3 regions of the Ureibacillus chungkukjangi genome follow, and region 1 is predicted to be linked to each of the others. Evidence: riboswitches for the same ligand, from Rfam matches in the RefSeq annotation. Region 1 holds a riboswitch; each other region holds the start of a gene.

Evidence for each region. Region 1 has a riboswitch for thiamine pyrophosphate ahead of LG296_RS08965 (YkoF family thiamine/hydroxymethylpyrimidine-binding protein). Riboswitches for the same ligand answer to the same signal wherever they lie in the genome.
Region 2: another riboswitch for thiamine pyrophosphate. It lies ahead of thiT (energy-coupled thiamine transporter ThiT); the one in region 1 lies ahead of LG296_RS08965 (YkoF family thiamine/hydroxymethylpyrimidine-binding protein).
Region 3: another riboswitch for thiamine pyrophosphate. It lies ahead of thiM (hydroxyethylthiazole kinase); the one in region 1 lies ahead of LG296_RS08965 (YkoF family thiamine/hydroxymethylpyrimidine-binding protein).

Annotation. Positions count from the first base shown of each region.
Region 1 is NZ_CP085009.1:1,806,886-1,813,433, forward strand. It holds gene LG296_RS08950 (MFS transporter) at 1-282, shown strand, start outside; gene LG296_RS08955 (rhodanese-like domain-containing protein) at 367-537, shown strand; gene LG296_RS08960 (YfiT family bacillithiol transferase) at 1,081-1,602, shown strand; TPP riboswitch at 1,731-1,836, shown strand; gene LG296_RS08965 (YkoF family thiamine/hydroxymethylpyrimidine-binding protein) at 1,975-2,577, shown strand; gene LG296_RS08970 (ECF transporter S component) at 2,648-3,253, shown strand; gene LG296_RS08975 (ABC transporter ATP-binding protein) at 3,234-4,958, shown strand; gene LG296_RS08980 (energy-coupling factor transporter transmembrane protein EcfT) at 4,942-5,730, shown strand; gene LG296_RS08985 (hypothetical protein) at 5,786-6,037, shown strand; gene LG296_RS08990 (hypothetical protein) at 6,421-6,548, shown strand, end outside.
Region 2 is NZ_CP085009.1:3,302,410-3,308,957, reverse strand. It holds gene LG296_RS16475 (AAA family ATPase) at 1-2,693, shown strand, start outside; gene LG296_RS16470 (hypothetical protein) at 2,710-2,838, opposite strand; gene LG296_RS16465 (DUF4870 domain-containing protein) at 2,888-3,217, opposite strand; TPP riboswitch at 3,343-3,450, shown strand; gene thiT (energy-coupled thiamine transporter ThiT) at 3,574-4,131, shown strand; gene map (type I methionyl aminopeptidase) at 4,489-5,241, shown strand; gene LG296_RS16450 (hypothetical protein) at 5,265-5,996, opposite strand; gene LG296_RS16445 (polyphosphate kinase 2 family protein) at 6,109-6,548, shown strand, end outside.
Region 3 is NZ_CP085009.1:3,758,146-3,764,693, reverse strand. It holds gene truA (tRNA pseudouridine(38-40) synthase TruA) at 1-448, shown strand, start outside; gene rplM (50S ribosomal protein L13) at 675-1,112, shown strand; gene rpsI (30S ribosomal protein S9) at 1,135-1,527, shown strand; gene LG296_RS18550 (aldehyde dehydrogenase family protein) at 1,670-3,148, opposite strand; TPP riboswitch at 3,409-3,508, shown strand; TPP riboswitch at 3,563-3,662, shown strand; gene thiM (hydroxyethylthiazole kinase) at 3,779-4,519, shown strand; gene thiD (bifunctional hydroxymethylpyrimidine kinase/phosphomethylpyrimidine kinase) at 4,516-5,340, shown strand; gene thiE (thiamine phosphate synthase) at 5,330-5,959, shown strand; gene LG296_RS18530 (3-oxoacyl-ACP reductase) at 5,956-6,548, shown strand, end outside.

The DNA.
Region 1 (6,548 bases):
TTACTTCTAGTAATCGCTCTTTCATTACTTGGATTAGGATGGAATTTTGGTTTGATAAGTGGAACTGCACTTATTGTTGATTCAACTAAAATTTCCACACGCGCTAAAACTCAAGGGACAGTGGACGTTTTAATTGCATTAGCTGGAGCTTCTGGTGGTGCCTTGTCTGGAATGATTGTTGCTGGTTCAAGTTATGAAACGTTATCACTCGCAGGTGGAATATTATCCCTGATACTTATTCCAGTTGTGGTTTGGTCTATAGGCGGTAAAAATAACAAATAGCTAAGTACATTGCTAGAAGGATTAAAATAACGAGAGGGAGGATTTTTTAATGAAACAAATTACAGCAAAAGAATTAGAGATGAAATGAAATCTGGAGAAAAGGTAAACATTATAGATATTCGTGAGGCTAATGATGTTGCTTCGGGCAAAATTTGGGGAGCTAAACATATCCCTTTAGGGGATATGTTTAGCGACATACACTCCGCACACGTAGAGTGTGTTGCGGAATTGGTTTTAGAAGAAACTGAAGCATAATAGATTATTTATGTTAGAGACTCGGATACGATTTTTGTATTCGAGTTTTTTTGTGGGAGAAAAGTTTTATGGAACGGTGAATTAAGGACTATGTGGATTTTAGTAAGGAGGGTTTGGCTCGGTTATGGCTGGAGGTCCGGTCATGAGCTAGGCTTGTTAAATAACAGGAAAAATTCCGCTTATTTAGAAAATAAAGTGGAAAATAGCCTGAATAACCGAAGAATTTCCCCTTAATAACTTGAAAAATAAGAAATGATCGATTTTTCTTATAATAGCAGGAAAATCTTCCCTTATTTACCCTGAAATGAGCTCTCTTTTTGTAAATAACCGAAAAATCTTCGCTTATTTACAATCGCTCTATTCATTTCTAAGTGTCTATTTTTCCGTAGTCGCTAATGACCTTGATGATGTAATAAGTTGCTCCCTCTACACCATCTATATCAGAACACTAGCCATCATAAAAAGGATTTTCAACATTCACATCGAAATAATACATAAGCTATGGAATTCAATTTTTCCAGATCATGAAAAGGGGATTTTAAAATGGATATAAGAAACCCAATTGGGAAACTAGAGGTACCTGAAAATGTAACTTTGCATCATGTACAAAAATGGTTAAAAGAAATCGAAACCTATACAATTCGATTAAGAGAAACTGTCGAGTCGATAAATAAAGAGGATTTAAGTAGAACTTATCGTGAAGGTAGCTGGACAGTTCGGCAGCTTGTGCATCACATTGCGGATTCGCAGCTGAATATGTATCAACGCTTGAAGCTTGCTTTAACAGACGAGAATCCAACAATTCCAGCCTTTGATGAAGAAAAATGGGCAGTTCTCCCAGATACAGAGCTACCAATCGAGCCTTCTATAAAAATGCTAGAAGGTATAAATGAACGTGTTGTTTCTTTGGGCAATAGTTTAACTGAGGATCAATTAAATCGAGTCTTTACTCACGAGACGAATGGTAAAATAACGGTTGCATATAAAATGGCAAAATTAGCTTGGCACGAAGAGCATCACTTAGCACATATAAAAATCGCCTTAAAACCAAACAATCGATTGTAATTTTCATTCACATTGAGATTCCCGTTAGGCAGATTGTATCTTTTAAGGAATATATTTTCCAAAAATAGAAAATTATTATTTCTAAATGTTAAGATTTGTCGTACAATGAATGGGACAACTGAATATACGTTTCGCACTAGGGGTGCTGTAAGGCTGAGAAGCGGGTTAAAATCCTGCTGACCCTCATGACCAGAACTAGGTAATACTAGCGTGGGGAAGTGCAAGTGATTTCATTATATTTTGTATTTTCTATATAACATTTCACTGCATCTTCTATTTGAGATGCAGTTTTTTTGTGTTTTTATGGACTATACTTCCCTTTTAAATAGTGGGCGAAACGGACAACAATTTACAAAATGGGAGGAAGAAAGAATGCAAGGTTTAAGCTGTGGTACAAGTAGAATCGTAGGGTGTCGTTTTTCCATCTATCCTATGGCGGACAATTTCATTGATGTAATCATGAAAGCGTTAAAAGAGGTAGATGCGAGAAAGGTTTGGATGGAAACAGATGACATTAGTACATGCATTAGAGGGCGAAGTGAACACGTATTTGATGTGGCTAAGGCTATTTTCATACATGCAGCCAAAACGGATGTACACGTAGTCTTTAATGGAACGTTTTCTGTAGGTTGTCCTGGAGATAGTGAAGGGGATAGTTATATGTCAGAGAATGACGAGCGTTTAAATGAATATGCCTCTAGTAAAGTAAAGGTTGAGGTGGCTACTCAGTTTGCTCTTTATCCTATGAACAATCCCGAATATATGCAGGTTATTGCCGATCAGGTAGAAGTTGCAAAGGCTCATGGAACATTTACGAAAGGTGTTCATTATGCATCCCGTCTTGATGGGGATGCCAATGCTGTGTTTAAAACAATTGAAGAAGCGTTTGTTAATGCATCCAAGACACATGAAAGAAGTCATGTGACGATGACTGCAGCAATTTCGGCGAACAGCCCATCAAAAAAACATCTATAACTTAAAGGCTAATTGAAACACAGATTTGATATGTGAAAACAAATATGAATTTTTTTAAGGAGTTCAGCAAATGTTAAATAAATGGAATTTACGTGAAATTGTCCTAATGGCAATTCTGGGCGTCGTGTTTGCGGTTATTTACCTTTTCTTTTTCACCGTTGGGACAGGTATTACCAACATCTTAACACCATTTGGCTTAGGGCCATTTGGATATGAAGTGATTTTTGGTATTTGGTTCATTGTTTCAATTATTACTGCTTATATCATTCGTAAGCCAGGTGCTGCATTAATCTCTGAAACGATTGCGGGTGGTGTTCAAGTGTTATTAGGCTCGCCAGCAGGTCCTATGCTAATCGTTTCAGCATTTATTCAAGGGCTTGGTGCCGAGTCGGTTTTTGCTGCAACTAAATATCGTAATTATTCTAAGGGTGTTCTTATTGCTGCCGGAATTGGTCCAGCTATCTTTAGTTTCATCTGGGGCCTATATCATTCTGGATATATTGCCTTATCACTGCCATTGCTTAGCTCGATGCTAATTGTTCGTGTGATTAGTGGGGCATTGATTGCTGGTTTACTAGGGAAGTGGATTTCAGAACGTTTAGCAGAAACTGGCGTGCTAAGAAGCTACACACTTGGAAAGGAGTGGCAGACAAAACGTGAGCAAAAAGCATCATAAGCCACTCATCTCAGTAGAGAATTTCTCGTTTGGTTATGATTCTGACAAGGAGGAGCTGCTTAAAGATTTGACATTCTCCATTCATGAACAAGAAACGCTTCTTTGTATCGGTCCAAGCGGTTCTGGTAAAAGCTCACTTTCCCTTTGTTTAAATAACCTTTACCCTGAAGCGGTTGAAGGAAAGGTAAATGGACAAATATTATATAATGGAAAGCCTCTAAGTCATTTTAAAAAGGGAGAAATCAACCAAGAGATTGGAGTTGTTTTTCAGGATCCCGAAAGTCAGTTTTGTATGGTTACGGTGGAAAATGAATTAGCGTTTACACTTGAAAATATCAAAACACCAAGAGAAGAGATGTCTAGAAGGATAGACGATATTTTAAAAGCTGTAGGGCTTATTGAAGAAAAACATCGGCCTATTCATGAATTATCAGGTGGGAATAAGCAAAAGGTAGCTCTTGCTTCTGTTCTTCTTTTAGAACCAAGACTATTAATCTTGGATGAACCGACAGCAAATCTAGATCCAGCTTCCCGTTTCGAGTTTATTGAATTAATTAGATCTTTAAAGAAAGAGCGGGAGTTTGCTCTGTTTATAATCGAGCATCAATTAGATGATTGGCTTCCACTAGTGAATCGGGTAATTGCCATTGATAGCTGTGGGAAGCTGCTGCTAGAGGGGATTCCAGAGGATGTATTTTATAACGAAGCAAAAAAGGTTAAAGAAGAAGGAATTCATATCCCAAGAATTGTTGAAGCTCTCGATACCTATGAGGGTAAGCTTCTTGAAAGCAATCGTCCCCTTTCCGAGAAGAGTCTAGTTTCATGGATGCATTCGATTGGCCAAGAAATGCTGCCTTTACGTAAGGAACTGCATTCATCCTATCAACTTGATGATAAGGTGAGTGAGGTTTTATCCTTAAGTAATGTTTCCTTTTCAAGGGGAAAGAAGTCCATCCTGCAAAATATTAATCTATCTCTATCATCGGGTGAAATAATAGCTATTGTTGGCAAAAATGGGGCAGGAAAGTCGACCCTATTACAGTTAATGTCAGGAATTTTAAAGACTAATACAGGTAGTCGTCTGCTTTTAAACAAGAAATATGAAGTGTGGTCAGAAAATGAAATGAGAAATGAACTGGGCTATGTATTTCAAAATCCTGAGCATCAATTTATAACAGATACTGTTTATGATGAAGTTGCGTTCAGCATGAAGCTAAACCAGGTTAATCAGGAAGCGATAGACCAAAACGTTAGCCAGCTGCTCAATCGTTTTCATCTTACAACTCATAAATGGAGCAATCCCTTTGCATTAAGTGGTGGGCAAAAAAGACGTTTAAGTGTGGCAACGATGCTAGAAGGGACACCGAGTGTTTTACTGTTTGACGAACCGACATTTGGCCAAGATGCCAAAACGACAGAAGAGTTAATGCAAATAATTCAGACGCTGCAAAAACAAGGTACTGCTATTGTATTTGTTACTCATGATATGGATCTTGTCGACAAATATTGTCATAGAGTTTGTGTCGTTAGTGAAGGTGAATTAAAGTTCAACGGCGAGCCTCAGGAACTATGGGAGAAGCTAGATTTAATCTATGAAGCTAATCTTAGACTCCCTTTCAGAATAAGGATAAATCGGGCGCTTGAAAGCCTATGTAACAATCAAGGTGAACAGGGGGATGACCAGGCACATGCTTACATCCATTAATCCGACGATGAAGGCCTTTGCAGTATTGATTCCTGCTTTGCTTCTAGCATTTTCGTTCGACCCACTAACACCTTTTATCTATTTAGTATTTACGATTGCTATAACATTTCTCTTTGGCAAGATTTCGTTTAAACGTTGGCTTTTAGTTTTTTCACCATTTCTTTTATTGGCAGTAAGCTTCGCATGGATGACGATGCTCCATCCTAGCGATACATTTTCAGGTGGGGAAGTTATATTTTCACTTTGGTCGTTAGAAGTCACTTCAGATAGCTTTTGGACTGGTATTTCATTGGGGCTACGATCACTTTCTTTCGCTGCATTATCCTTATTGTTTATTTTAACAACAGACTCTACAAAATTTATGTTAAGCTTAATGCAGCAATGTAAGCTACCACCAAAGCTAACCTTCGGGATTTTGGCAGGGTATCGTTTTTTGCCGACCTTTCGTTATGAGCTTCAGGTGTTAAAGCAAGCTCATCGTATTCGAGGTGTTGGAAGAGCCAGAGGAGTAAAAGAGCGTTTGCATCAGTTTCGGCGCTATGCCATTCCACTTTTGGCGAATGCGATTCGAAAAGCGGAGCGTGTAGCACTCGCTATGGAGTCCAAAGGGTTTACTGGAGAAAGCGACCGAACACATTATCATGAAATGTCCATCAATAAACGGGATTGGGTATTTGTTAGTGTCTTTTTTGGAATGTTTTTAGTGAGTATTTTTATATCTTATCAGCTTGGTATTTTAAATATTTTTGGGATAGAATTTGAAAAGTATTGAATGATTCAGAGAAATTATTCTATGGATTACTTAATTTTGAAGGTGGTAGAACATTATGACTGTAAATATTATCATACCTTCTTTTGCTTTATTGCTATTTATGATGGGGATATGGATGGGAAGCATGGTTGATCCGTTGTTTGGTTTACTAGCGATTTTAGGAGGTTTGTTATTAGGATTATCTACCTCATTTAAAACTGGAATAGTATCGAATAAAAAGACGAGACTTTTACTACTGGCATCCTTTGTTTTCCTGCTAGGTTTAATGTCATTGGCTTACTTGGTAATAATTCAAATGGTAATATAGCTTTAATGACATTGGCGCATTTCTCAGTGAAGTGCGCCTTTTCATCGTTATGGAAAGTATACTATTTCGATTTATAGATAACACTCTGAAAAAGCAAAATCTATATTTTATAACTTTGATTTCCTATAGACCTTGAAGACTCATAAGAGGAGAATTTTCCTCTAATAGTAATATAGAGCACCTATGAAGCAAAAATAAGCGAAAGATTTTCCGTTAACTGCATTAAACAAAGTGAATTACGAAGATTTTTCCCCTATAAAAGGAAAAACTTCCTTTATTTTTAAGGAAATATGGCTATTTATATAAATAAGCGAAATTCTTCCTCTTATTTTTGGATAGTCATTAGCGTTTAGTCCTTCAGAATAGACAGGATCAAATTTACGGTGAAGCTATTTGCAAAATGTGAAGGAAACGCCAGTAAGAATAATATAGAAAAGTGGACATACCCTTTTAGTGGGAGGGGTATTGTGAAAAAAGTGCTAATCGGATTTAGTTTGTTGCTACTCATAAT
Region 2 (6,548 bases), 1.5 Mb from region 1:
GACAAAGAGTAACAGATATTAACCAGAAAATTGAAGAGCTGATTGGGTTATCCTATGACCAATTCAATCAAATCGTCATGCTCCCACAAGGGGAATTTCGTAAGCTATTAACCTCTCAATCTGATAATAAAGAAGAGATTTTACGCAAAATTTTTAAAACAAATCGCTATGGTGAAATGACTCAAAAACTGGACGAGAAGAAACGAAAGGCAGAGACAGAATTAGATCGAGCACGTACGTTAAAAAATAGCTATATTTCTCAAATCGAGGGTGCTCTGCCAAAACGGGATTCTCTATTGTTTGCTGTTCTTGCACAAGAGTCAAATGTCTATCAAATTCAAGAGGCACTTGATGAAGAAGTTAAGTACTATAAAGTAAAAATAAAAGAAGACAAAAAGCTCTATGAAGAAGCAAAAAAGAAGCATGATGATCAACATAACAGATTTGTGCAAGATAAAGCTATCAATGACCGAATTGATAACTTCGAAAATAGAAAACAAAAGCTTCAAGAGCTAGAACAGCAAAAACCTACTTACGAACAGATGAAAAATGAGTATGAAGCTGCCATACGAGCAAGTAAAATTCAGCCTTTAAATCAACAGTGCCATGCTTTACACAAAGAAAAGGTAGAAAAGCAAAACCAATTAGCAAATGTTACGGAAAAATTAGAGCAGGCTAAAAAAGATTTGGAAAAGGCCAATAAAACATTTGAGGAAGAGTATACGAAAGAACAAGAACGTGAAAGTGCTTCCGAACACTTAAATAATCTTCAAAAATTATTACCTCGTTATGAACAAATCGAAGTATTAAGTAAAAGAGTTCAATCCTTGCAGGTGTCTGAAAAGGAAGCACGAAATTCTTTAGTTACGATCGAGCAGCAGCTGAATGTGGAAAAGGAAAAAGTTGTTCAGCTTAATCAACTAATCGAACAACTTGAAGAAAAGACAGAAAATTATAATGAGCTATTAGAACAACAAAGCTACTTAAAACAAGTGATTAATCTTTTCTCAAATTTTAATCAGTTAAAGCACGAATTACAGGGCTTACAGCTGAATGTAAATACTGTGGAGAAGGAATATCAGTCTGCAAAACAGATTTACGAGGTAGAAGAAGGAAAATGGCTAACGAATCAGGCATCGCGACTAGCAGCTAGTTTAGTTCCAGGCTCGCCTTGTCCGGTTTGTGGAAGTATTGAGCACGGGCAGATTAGTAGTCAGCATACAGAAATGGTTGATGAAACAACTATTAAAAAGCTAAAGGCAAATTTAGCAGAGGTTGAGCAAACGAAATATAGAGCTGAAGCGAAAATGAATAGCCAAATAGCGCAAGTCACACAGTGTGAACAAGAGCTTGAAAGATTAAATGCACCTATTGAGAAAGAACAGCAAATTATACACCAATTTAATGAGCTGAATTTAAAAATTGAGCAATTAAAAAATGATGAAGCAAAGCTAGTTTCCTATAAAAAAAATCTTAAACAATTGAAATCAGTGGTGGAGCAATTAGAAGGAAGACAAAAGCAGCTTGAGGCTAACCATTATCAAACGAAAGAACAGCTTTTAAAGGAAAGTACAGTTTTAACAGAACAACAAAAGGAAATTCCGAGTGAATTACAGCATATTTCACAATTACAAAAGGCAATTGCTGATGCACAGCTCCATAAGCAGACTCTATTTACTCAATGGGAAAGAGTACAAAAGCATTTACATGAAGTTGAGAAGTATGTTGCAACAACAGAAGAGGTGGTAAAACAAACAACACAGCAAATTACTGACCTAGAAGCAAAGCTAGTTCGTGCAAAAGATGAGTTTAAGCAATCGTTGGTAGATGCAGGCTTTGAAAACTACAAGCATTTTGAGTCATCTATTCGCGATGATTTCCAAGTCAATCATCTGCAAAATCAATATATGGAGTTTTCTAAGGCTCTTCATACAATTACAACGCAAGTACAACAAGATAGTGAAGAATTAGAAGGAAAAGAAAAAGTAGATTTAACACTTATTGAAGAGGCATTAAATGCGCTAAAGTTAGAATACGAAAATGCACTTCATATACTGAATCGCTCGGTACAATATGAAGGTCATGCCATTGATTTCTCTGAGAAGCTAGACCACGTAGCAGATAAAATCTATCAGCTTGAGGAGATTTCAAGTCAAATTATTGATTTACACAACCTATTACGCGGTCAAAATAGTAAGAAAATCTCCTTTGAACGCTATGTACAAATGGGGTATTTAGAGCAAATTACAGAGGCTGCCAATATCCGCTTGAAAAATCTATCAAATGGACAATACTATTTACAATGCTCAGATAGACAGGAATCTCATGGTCGCCAAAGCGGTTTAAGCCTAGATGTCTATGACACTTACACAGGGCAGTCACGTGATGTGAAATCATTATCTGGTGGGGAGAAATTTAACGCATCATTATGTCTAGCTTTAGGGATGGCTGATGTTATTCAAAGCTTCCAGGGTAATGTGAAAATCGATACGATGTTTATCGATGAAGGGTTCGGCTCATTAGATGAAGAATCACTAATGAAAGCAATTGATACACTGATCGATCTTCAGAAATCTGGGAGAATAATTGGTGTAATCTCTCACGTATCCGAATTGAAAGCAGCAATGCCTGCAATTTTACAGGTGGAAAAATTAAAAGAAGGCTATAGTAAAACTTCCTTCCTACTTAAGTAAAAAAACGGCGGAGACCTTAATAGTCTCTGCCGTTTATTCTATAGCCAGTCCTAGATGCTTTTTTCTTATCCATCGCTTTTTTAACGATTGGATAGACAATCGGTGCTACCTTCATAATTGTTTTAATGGTTTTTCCCAATTTCATAGAAATGCACTCCTTCATCTTTATATTAATAATACCCTTAGAAGTGACTTTAGAAACCTACTCTGAAAACTCGATAGGCCTGAACTAAATTCCATATGATAACGCCAATAGTGATGGCAAAGTAAATCCCCATCAAAACAAACATTTTCACAATGAATCCATTCATATTATCGTAATCCATAGAGAATACACCTATAAATCCAAAAAACACTAAAAGTAGCGAAAGGACAGTAGGAATGGAATGTGACAGCAATGCACGCTTTGCATGATACTTTACCCTTTTATCCTTAATGACGAAGTAAACGATAATTGGCAGCAAAAAAGGAGCGAACAATAGGCTAACATAACACAGTGCCGATATCATTTTATTATTTTCCATATTTCACCTCAAAAAAATTATATATGGAAGTGATTGACAACAAAAGGGATTCGTATTCATATTCTAGTTGAAAAAAACATATAGTTTGATACAATTAGTAATGTTCTAACAATTAAACAAAATTTATTTACCACAAGGGGAGCTGATGAAGTCAGCTGAGATTGTGCACTTATTGCACTAACTCTATGAACCTGTAAGTTAGTACTTGCGTAGGGATGTGGATAGAAACCGACTCCAAATGGCGTTTAGGCTCTGTCCTGATGCCATTTTTATTTTGGAGAAATCAAACCTTTGTATTTTACGATTTCTATCCTTCTCTTAGGTTCCACATTGGATAAGAAGAGAGGAGACTTGTTATGAACAATAAAAAACTATTAATGCTCGTTGAGATTGCAATATTTGCGGGCATCGGTCTAGTATTAGACCAAATTTCCTTTAGATTATGGCCACAAGGTGGTTCCATAAGCTTTGTAATGCTACCGATTCTGATTATGGCTATACGGTGGGGATTATTAGCCGGAATGACAACCGGTCTAATAATTGGGTTATTACAAATGACGTTCTTCCCGTTTATTGTACACTGGGTACAAGGGCTACTAGATTACTTAGTAGCATTCACAGTTGTCGGATTAGCTGGTGTATTCCGTAAACAAATTTTACAAGCAGCCAAGGATATCAATAAGAAAAGTATAGCTTGGTATATTACATTAGGAATAGTAGCGGGTGGCTTATTACGTTACGCAGCTCATGCTCTTGCTGGTGCAGTCTTCTTCAGCGAGTACGCAGGCGACCAAAATGTATGGCTTTACACACTAATCTACAACGGCACATACATGATCCCAGCAATCATCCTTACTGCAATAGTAGGTATACTCATCTTCACAGCAGCACCACGACTATTACAAACGAAATAAAGTACAAAGACGACCAGCGAGTTTTTTTGGTCGTCTTTTTTAATTGGATTAGATGGCTGAACTGCATCGTGAAGTGAAAATGAGAGAGTGGTGCATTTCATAAAGAGAATGAAACGCATTACGAAGAATTATAAGCACAAAACACGTTTCATACGCATATTAAAATGCATTCCTAATCCCTAGTTCCCTAGAGCTACTTATTCATCCCACAAACTTCGCACGTGTCACTCAATTCACATTTCATCAAATTCTTTGTTATTAAAAAAGCCCCCTTCACCAAGTTTACATGCCCAATAAATTGTTAGGATTGTGGTATATTATATAGAGATATGTAAATAGGAAGAAGGAACATTTCAAATGATAGTACAAACTAAAGAAGAGCTAGAAGCATTAAAAAAGATTGGGCGCATCTGTGCTGAAATCCGCGATGCTATGAGAGCTGCGACAAAACCTGGTATTACTACAAAGGAATTAGACGAAATCGGTGGCCATATGTTTGAAGAAGCGGGTGCAATTTCGGGGCCAAAAGGGGAATATGACTTCCCAGGCTATACTTGTATCAGTGTAAACCACGAAGTAGCCCACGGGATTCCAGGCTCTCGAGTGATTAATGAAGGCGACATTGTTAATATTGATGTATCGGGCTCATTGGATGGATACTTTGCTGATACAGGAATTTCTTTTGTTGTCGGTGATGGATATCCTGAAAAAGAAAAACTTTGTAATGTTGCAAAGTCAGCATTTGACCGTGCTATGACAAAGGTTAAAGCTGGTTCGAAGCTAAACCAAATTGGTAAAGCAGTTGAACGCGAAGCAAAAGACAATGGGTTAACGGTAATTATGAACCTGACTGGACATGGCGTTGGGCGTGCTCTACACGAAAAACCAGACCATGTTTTAAACTATTTTGATGCTTGGGATACAACAATTTTGAAAGAGGGAATGGTATTGGCAGTAGAGCCGTTCATTTCAGCAAAAGCAGAGCATATTGTAGAAGCTGGAGACGGTTGGACATTTATTACTCCAGATCAATCACTTGTTGCGCAAATTGAACATACAATTGTTGTAACAAAAGACAAACCAATTCTTCTTACACAAATTGAAGACTAAAAAAAGAATCCTGGCACTTGAAGCTATTTCAAGTGTTCAGGATTCTTTTTAATTAGGAAAACACCTACTATCATCACACCAGCCAAGAATAATGCTGCTGTTGTTACTAATAGCTCATCAAATCCATTTTGTACGGCAATTCCTATATAGCACCATACAAAAACGATTGGGTAGGCGACGTCAAAGTGATGATATCTTAAATGGAGTGCAATAGCCGTTCCAACAGTCATCACGATAACCGCCCAAAGTGCATTGCTAATTCCAAAGCCAGACCATTGATAGTCCACTAAAAGGTAGCAACAATGTAAAATCAATAAGAAGGTTGACCAACTAAAGTAAATGGAAATGGGTATTCTTAATGTAAACCATTCTTTTTTCAATGGATACGAAAAATAAAGTCCGAATAACATAATAACCTGTATCAGTAAAATCACAGTTGATAAAACAAAGTATTCACTATGCCAGCTCCAAAGAGAGCCAATATGAATAAACACTATGACAATGAACAATATCGTTTGTAATTTCGTTATAAAGAGATCAGTCCGTTGTAACTTGATATAGTTATAAATCCAAAGGAAAAGAAATATGAAAATAATAATCCATATGTAGTAAACATAATTTGCGGGTGCAAATAATAACGGCAAACGATTTATGATTTCAATAGTTGAATGCCCGTTTAATTGTAGCCAAAATGCATTGATTGTAAAGAGTGTGGCTACAATGACCGAAGTAAATAATAATATTAGGCGACTCATTCATTCCGCTCCCTTCTATAAAATTATATACATTAACAAAGCTTTGAACAACATTTTCCAATAACATAACTTATTATAAAATATTTAAATAAGACGATTAGGAGTGTTAGTCATGAAAAGATTAGAAGCGCTAGACTTAGAATTAGCTATCGGTAAAAAAGAATACAAAAAGGAATTAGAAAAGCTTCAATATGAAATGTTAAATATTCAACAATTTCTCTTTAATAATAAAATAGGGCTAATAATTGCCTTCGAAGGCATGGATGCTGCCGGCAAAGGTGGAGCTATTAAAAGACTAACACAAAATCTTGATCCGCGCGGGGTTCTAGTACATCCCATTTCGGCACCAAAGCCTCATGAAAAAAGATACCACTACTTACATCGATTTTGGCGTAAATTACCTCAATATGGCCAAATCGGAATATTCGATCGTTCATGGTACGGCAGAGTCTTAGTAGAAAGAATTGAGGGGTTTGCAAATAACGAGGAATGGGAAAGGGCCTATGATGAAATTATTCATTTTGAAAAGACGTTAACTGATGATCAATACAT
Region 3 (6,548 bases), 2.0 Mb from region 1:
TGATTTCCATGCAAGGTACAGCGTTTCCGGGAAAAGGTATCGATACATCTGGAATTGTGAGGCACAGCAAAGCCCTTTTCGTCGAAATTATACAATAGAGACAAATGGCGTAAAGCCTGATATTGAAAAGATGCAGGCTGCTGCACAATATATTGTTGGTACGCATGATTTTTCTTGCTTCTGTGCGGCGAATACCAGTGTAGTGGATAAAGTTCGTACAGTTCAATCTTTAAACTTCTCTTGGCAGGGAGAAGAGCTTCATATGGTGATAGAAGGGAACGGCTTTCTTTACAATATGGTACGCATCATTGCAGGTACCCTGTGGGAGGTTGGCATTGGGAAGCGAGATGCACAAGAACTAGAGGGTATTATTGCTTCAATGGAGCGCGGAAAAGCAGGTAAAACAGCACCTGCACATGGTCTTTATCTGGAAAAAGTTTTTTATTAAAAAGCATTTTAGCTTCCCCAAAATATGGTGGTATACGTACTTTCATACTTGTGCTAAAATAAATAAGCAACACTACCAGGTGTGTTGCTTTTTTTCTTGACTTATGTGTAAATATATTATAAGATGACATATGGTATTTTCATTACCACCACAAATAAGCCCCGAAACTTATAAGTGTATAATAATGAAAAATAACGGTAATCGAATCGATTAGGAGGACATATAAATGCGTACAACATTCATGGCTAAAGGTCACGAAGTAGATCGTAAATGGTTAGTAGTTGACGCAGAAGGCCAAACGCTTGGACGTTTAGCTTCTGAAGTAGCTGCTATCTTACGCGGTAAACATAAACCAACATTCACACCAAACGTAGACACAGGTGACTTTGTTATCGTTATCAACGCTGACAAAATTCATTTAACAGGTAACAAATTAGAAGGTAAAATCTATTACCGTCACACTCAATTCGCAGGTGGTTTAAAACAACGTACAGCTGGCGAAATGAAAGAAAAATACCCAACACAAATGATCGAATTAGCAGTTAAAGGGATGCTTCCTAAAAACTCTTTAGGTCGTAAAATGTTCACTAAACTTAACGTTTACACTGGAACAGAACATCCACATGCAGCACAAAAACCGGAAAGCTATACGCTTCGCGGATAATTATTAAGAGGAGGATACACCCTTGGCACAAGTTCAATATATCGGCACAGGTCGCCGTAAAAGCTCAGTAGCTCGCGTACGTTTAGTACCAGGCGAAGGTAAAATTGTTATCAACAACCGTAGCATCGAAGAGTACTTACCATTCGAAACTTTACACTTAATCATCAACCAACCATTAGAAGCAACTCAAACTAAAGGTAGCTATGATGTATTTGTAAACGTAAACGGTGGTGGATTCACAGGTCAAGCTGGAGCAATCCGTCACGGTATCGCTCGTGCGTTACTAACAGTTGACCCAGATTTCCGTCCAGCACTTAAATCTGCAGGTTTACTAACACGTGACCCACGTATGAAAGAACGTAAAAAATACGGTCTTAAAGGTGCTCGTCGTGCGCCTCAGTTCTCAAAACGTTAATAATCTTGAGTTTCAAGGCTCTCAACCATTCTTGGTTGGGGGTCTTTTTTTGCGTGAAAAATAGATAGAAATTAGATTTGCAGCAAAAAAACGAGAAGCTCTATAAAATAGACTTCTCGCTTTAAATATTTATATGGATATTTTATTCTGGAATATACGGTAATTCCTTCATAGCAGGGATATTGATGACATGGGTTTCTGTATATGATTTAATTCCATCTAAACCATATTCACGACCTACACCGGATTGTTTAACACCACCAAATGGGAAGTGAACATCTAATCCTTGTACGGCAGCCGTGTTAATCATTGTTGTACCAGCTTCAATGCGGCGTGCCACTTTAATCGCGTGTTCCTCTTCGCCCCATACTGAGCTTGTTAAACCATAGATGCTTTCGTTGTGTAGATTGATGACTTCTTCTTCGCTATCGTATGGAAGAATTGGAACAGTTGGACCGAATTGTTCTTCTACAACAACGCGATCATGAACATCTGCACCTAAAACAAGTGTTGGTTGTAGGAAGTATCCATTATCCATTAATTCAGGATTTAGAATTGTACCTAAAGGAATGATTTTAGCTCCTTTATTTTTGGCATCCTCCACTAAGCTTTTCACGTAATCTACCTGGTTTTTATTATTTACTGGCCCAACTGTTACTTCTGGGTGGAATGGGTCTCCAACTCTAATCCATTTATTTGCTGCTTCAATGTATTTTTCAACAAACGCATCGTAAATTGAACGGTGAACATAGACGCGTTTCGCAATCATACAAATCTGACCGGCTGATAGGAAGTTAGAGATAACCATGCGTCGTAAAGCACGTTCGTCATTGACATCAAAGTCTTCCAGAACGATAGCTGCATCATTACCGCCAAGCTCCAATGTCATATTTTTAATAGTATCAGATGCTGCTTTCATGATATGTTTTGCTGTATTTGTACCACCTGTAAAGGCAATTTTTGCAATTTTAGGATTCGATGTAAGCTCGATACCAACCTCTGCATCACCGTTTACAAGATTTAATACGCCAGCAGGGAATTCATCTGCTATGATTTCCGTAACAAGGCTTACTGCTAAAGGAGCAAACGGGCTTGGTTTAAGCACCATTGTATTTCCTGTTAATAAAGCAGGTGCAATCTTAATTGTAGATAGAGAAATCGGATAGTTCCAAGGTGTGATGGCTGATACTACTCCGATAGGATCCTGTGCAATAATTGTACGACCGTTTTCGTGTTTTCTTTCTTCAGGTGTAGTTATCTTTTTCACATTTTTAACGGCAAATTCCATCCACATTACTGAAATGGCAATTTCCCCTTGTGCATCATAAAGCGCTTTACCATGCTCGCGAGCTAATAACTCCGAAATTTCTGGCATTTGGTCTTTAATTTTTTGAATCGCACGGTTCATTCTTTCGATACGATCGTCAACATTGCTCCATGCCCAAGTTTTGAAGGCTTCATGGGCTGCATCAATTGCTTGGATAGTTTCTTCTCTTGTATTGTTTGGAGCGTAACCAACAATCTGCTCAGGATGTGTTGGATTTTCACGCGCAATTTTTTTATCTGTTTGTATTTTTTCACCATTAATAATGGCGCTAACTATAATTGGTTCTTTAGACATACAAAACCCTCCTATATTAATAAACTTCGCTTACAACTAAGATAATAATTCTATTAAAATATAGTTTCAAGAAACTTGCTCACACTGTAAAAAAAAGTTTAATAGATAGAGCTTATACTTATTTCTATTTTATAGCAAAAAGTTACAAGTAGAGTTTTTTCAAAATATCTACTCGGGCTTTATATTTACCTTATATAACCCAAAATTTTTCAAGAAAACATAGATTTCTCATTTATTTCATGTAATATAGTAAATAGTTAAATGTTTTGCAGGGGGACACGATTAGTGTTGAGAAGGTAAAACCTGACCCTTAGAACCTGATCCGTTAATACGGGCGTAGGGAGCAACGTACAAATGATTTGTGTGCTTGTATGCTCTCCTTTTTTCAAGGGGGGCTTTTCTTTTGCAAAATTATTTTAATTGCGGGGGGACACGATTAGTGTTGAGAAGGTTAAAACCTGACCCTTAGAACCTGACAGTTAACACTGACGTAGGGAGCAATAATGGGTGTAGTCTACCTTTTTTTGGCCTCTACTTTCACTAGTAGAGGCCTTTTTGCTTCCTGAAAAAGGAGGAGAAGAAGATGTTAGTAAGTATAGAAATTCAAGAGATTTGGGGAGGGGAATTGCCATGTTAACGACTATCCATCAAGCAAAACCGCTTGTTCATTGTATGACCAATTATGTTGTAGCGAATTTTACTGCCAATGGGTTACTTGCTATTGGTGCTTCCCCAGTTATGGCCGATGAGGTAGAGGAAGTAGCGGATATGGTCTCTATAGCAGGTGCTTTGCTTTTAAATATAGGCACCGTAAATACCCGTACGGCCAAAGCCATGCTTGTTGCCGGGAAAAAGGCAAATGAATGTGGAGTACCTGTCGTATTAGATCCTGTAGGAGTTGGCGCAACACCTTACCGTAAAAGTGTGGTTATGGAAATCCTCGATCAAGTAAAAATCAATGTGCTTCGCTGTAACGAAGGGGAGCTTGCTTCAATTTATGGCGTGTCTTGGGATTCTCGCGGAGTGGATAGTGGCGAAGGTGATATGGATACAATCGAGGCTGCTAAAGAGGTGGCAAGGAAATATCAATGCATCGTTGTAGTGACAGGTGAAGTGGATTTTATTACAGACGGGCAAGAGGTAACGCATGTGCATGGCGGAAATAGTTTGGCAACCCGAGTAACTGGCACAGGCTGCTTGTTAAGTGCGATTTGTGCAGCAGTTTTAGCAGCGAGTAAACAACCGATGCTAGAGTTGGCCACTACACTAAAACAATATAAACAAGCAAGTGAGCAAAGCGGAGAAGAGCTGGGAGCATTCCAGATTAATTTCATAAATGCACTTCAAAAAATGGCGGAGGGACATCAATGATTGCCTTAACAATAGCTGGTTCAGATTCTGGTGGCGGTGCGGGGATTCAGGCGGATATTAAAACGTTTCAGGAGCTTGAGGTATTTGGCACAACAGCAATTACGGCATTAACCGCCCAAAATACACTTGGTGTGTATGATGTCCTTGATGTAACCCCTGCATTTTTGAAGCAACAATTAGATGCAGTTTTAGCCGACTTTAATGTGAAAGCCATTAAAACAGGAATGCTATTTTCTGCTGAACTGATTGAGGTAGTTGCCAAAATTGTGGGTAAATATAAAAATATCCCCCTTGTTGTTGATCCGGTCATGATCGCTAAAGGGGGAGAGAGTTTATTGCAGGAACAGGCAGTTGAGGCTTTAAGAACTAAGCTGCTTCCTTTAACGCTTATTTGTACACCGAATATTCCAGAAGCAGAGGTCCTGACTGGAATGACTATTCATAACGAAAAAGATATTGAGCAAGCAGCGAGAAAAATTCTAGGTATGGGTGTGCAGTATGTGGTGATGAAAGGCGGTCATTTGGACGGGGAATTTTCAACAGACACAGTTTATTGGACCGATGGTTACTTCACCATGAAGACGCCGCGTGTAGATACGAAGGACACACATGGCACAGGCTGTACATTTTCAGCAGCCATTACAGCGCAATTGGCAAAAGGATTATCGATTGAAGATGCCATTATTGAAGCGAAAAAATTTATACATTTAGCGATTTCTAATCCGTTATCCATTGGCCATGGACATGGACATGGCCCTACTAATCATTTTGCTTACAAGCGTACACTTGGAAATTGTGAGGTAATAGTCTATGAATCCTGATGTTTTGAATGTGTATTTTATCATGGGAACGGTAAATTGCGTGGAGCCACCGCTAGATACTCTTGAACAGGCTCTGCAGGCAGGAATTACTTGCTTCCAATTCCGGGAAAAGGGAGAAGGGTGCTTAAACGGTGAAGCTTATGAGACGTTTGCACGTAACTGTCAAAAGCTATGTAAGGATTATGGAGTGCCGTTTATCGTTAATGATGACGTCGAGCTTGCATTAAAGCTTGATGCAGATGGGATTCATGTCGGACAGGATGATTTGGCAATCACAGAATTCCGGGCACGGGCGGAAAATAAAATCATAGGTGTCTCTGTACATAACGAACAAGAGATGGAACTTGCTGTTCGAAGTGGTGCAGATTATGTGGGAATCGGTCCTATCTATCCAACGAAATCGAAGAAAGATGCAAAGCCCCCTGCTGGACTGGGATTTTTGAAGAAGGTAAGAAGTCAGTATCCATCATTTCCGATTGTTGCGATTGGTGGGATCAACGAAATGAATGCCTCAGAAGTACGATTAGCGGGTGCTGATGGGATATCTGTCATTTCCGTAATTTGTGAAAGTTCAAATGTAGAGGGAACAATACAAAAACTTAGGGGGGCGCGGGGATGAAGCTACATGAACAGACAGTGCTAATAACAGGGGCAAGCAGAGGTGTGGGAGAAGAGCTTGTGAGAGCATTTGCTAATGAAGGGGCAAATGTCATTGTTAACTATTATAAGAGTAAGGAAAAAGCGCAAGCCTTAGCAAAAGAGCTTGGGGATAGAGTTATTGCTTTGCAAGCCGATATACGGAACAAACAGGAAGTAATCCAAATGGTGGAAGCGGCAAAGCAGTATTTTCAAAAACCAGTTACGACGGTTGTTAATAATGCACTGATTGATTTTGAATTTAACCCACTTACACAAAAAAATGCCTTCGAACTAAGCTGGGCTGACTACAATAAGCAATTTGAAGGAACAATTCAAGGGGCACTTAATAGTATTCAAGTTTGTTTAAATGATATGAGAGAGCTAGGCTTTGGGCGGGTAGTTAATATTGGGACGAATCTTTTTCAAAATCCTGTGGTAGCCTACCATGAATATACTACAGCTAAAGCGGCATTACTTGGCTTTACTCGAAATATGGCAAAAGAGTTAGGCCCTTATGGAATTACGGTAAATATGATGTCTGGTGGTCTTTTAAAGCAAACAGATGCAAG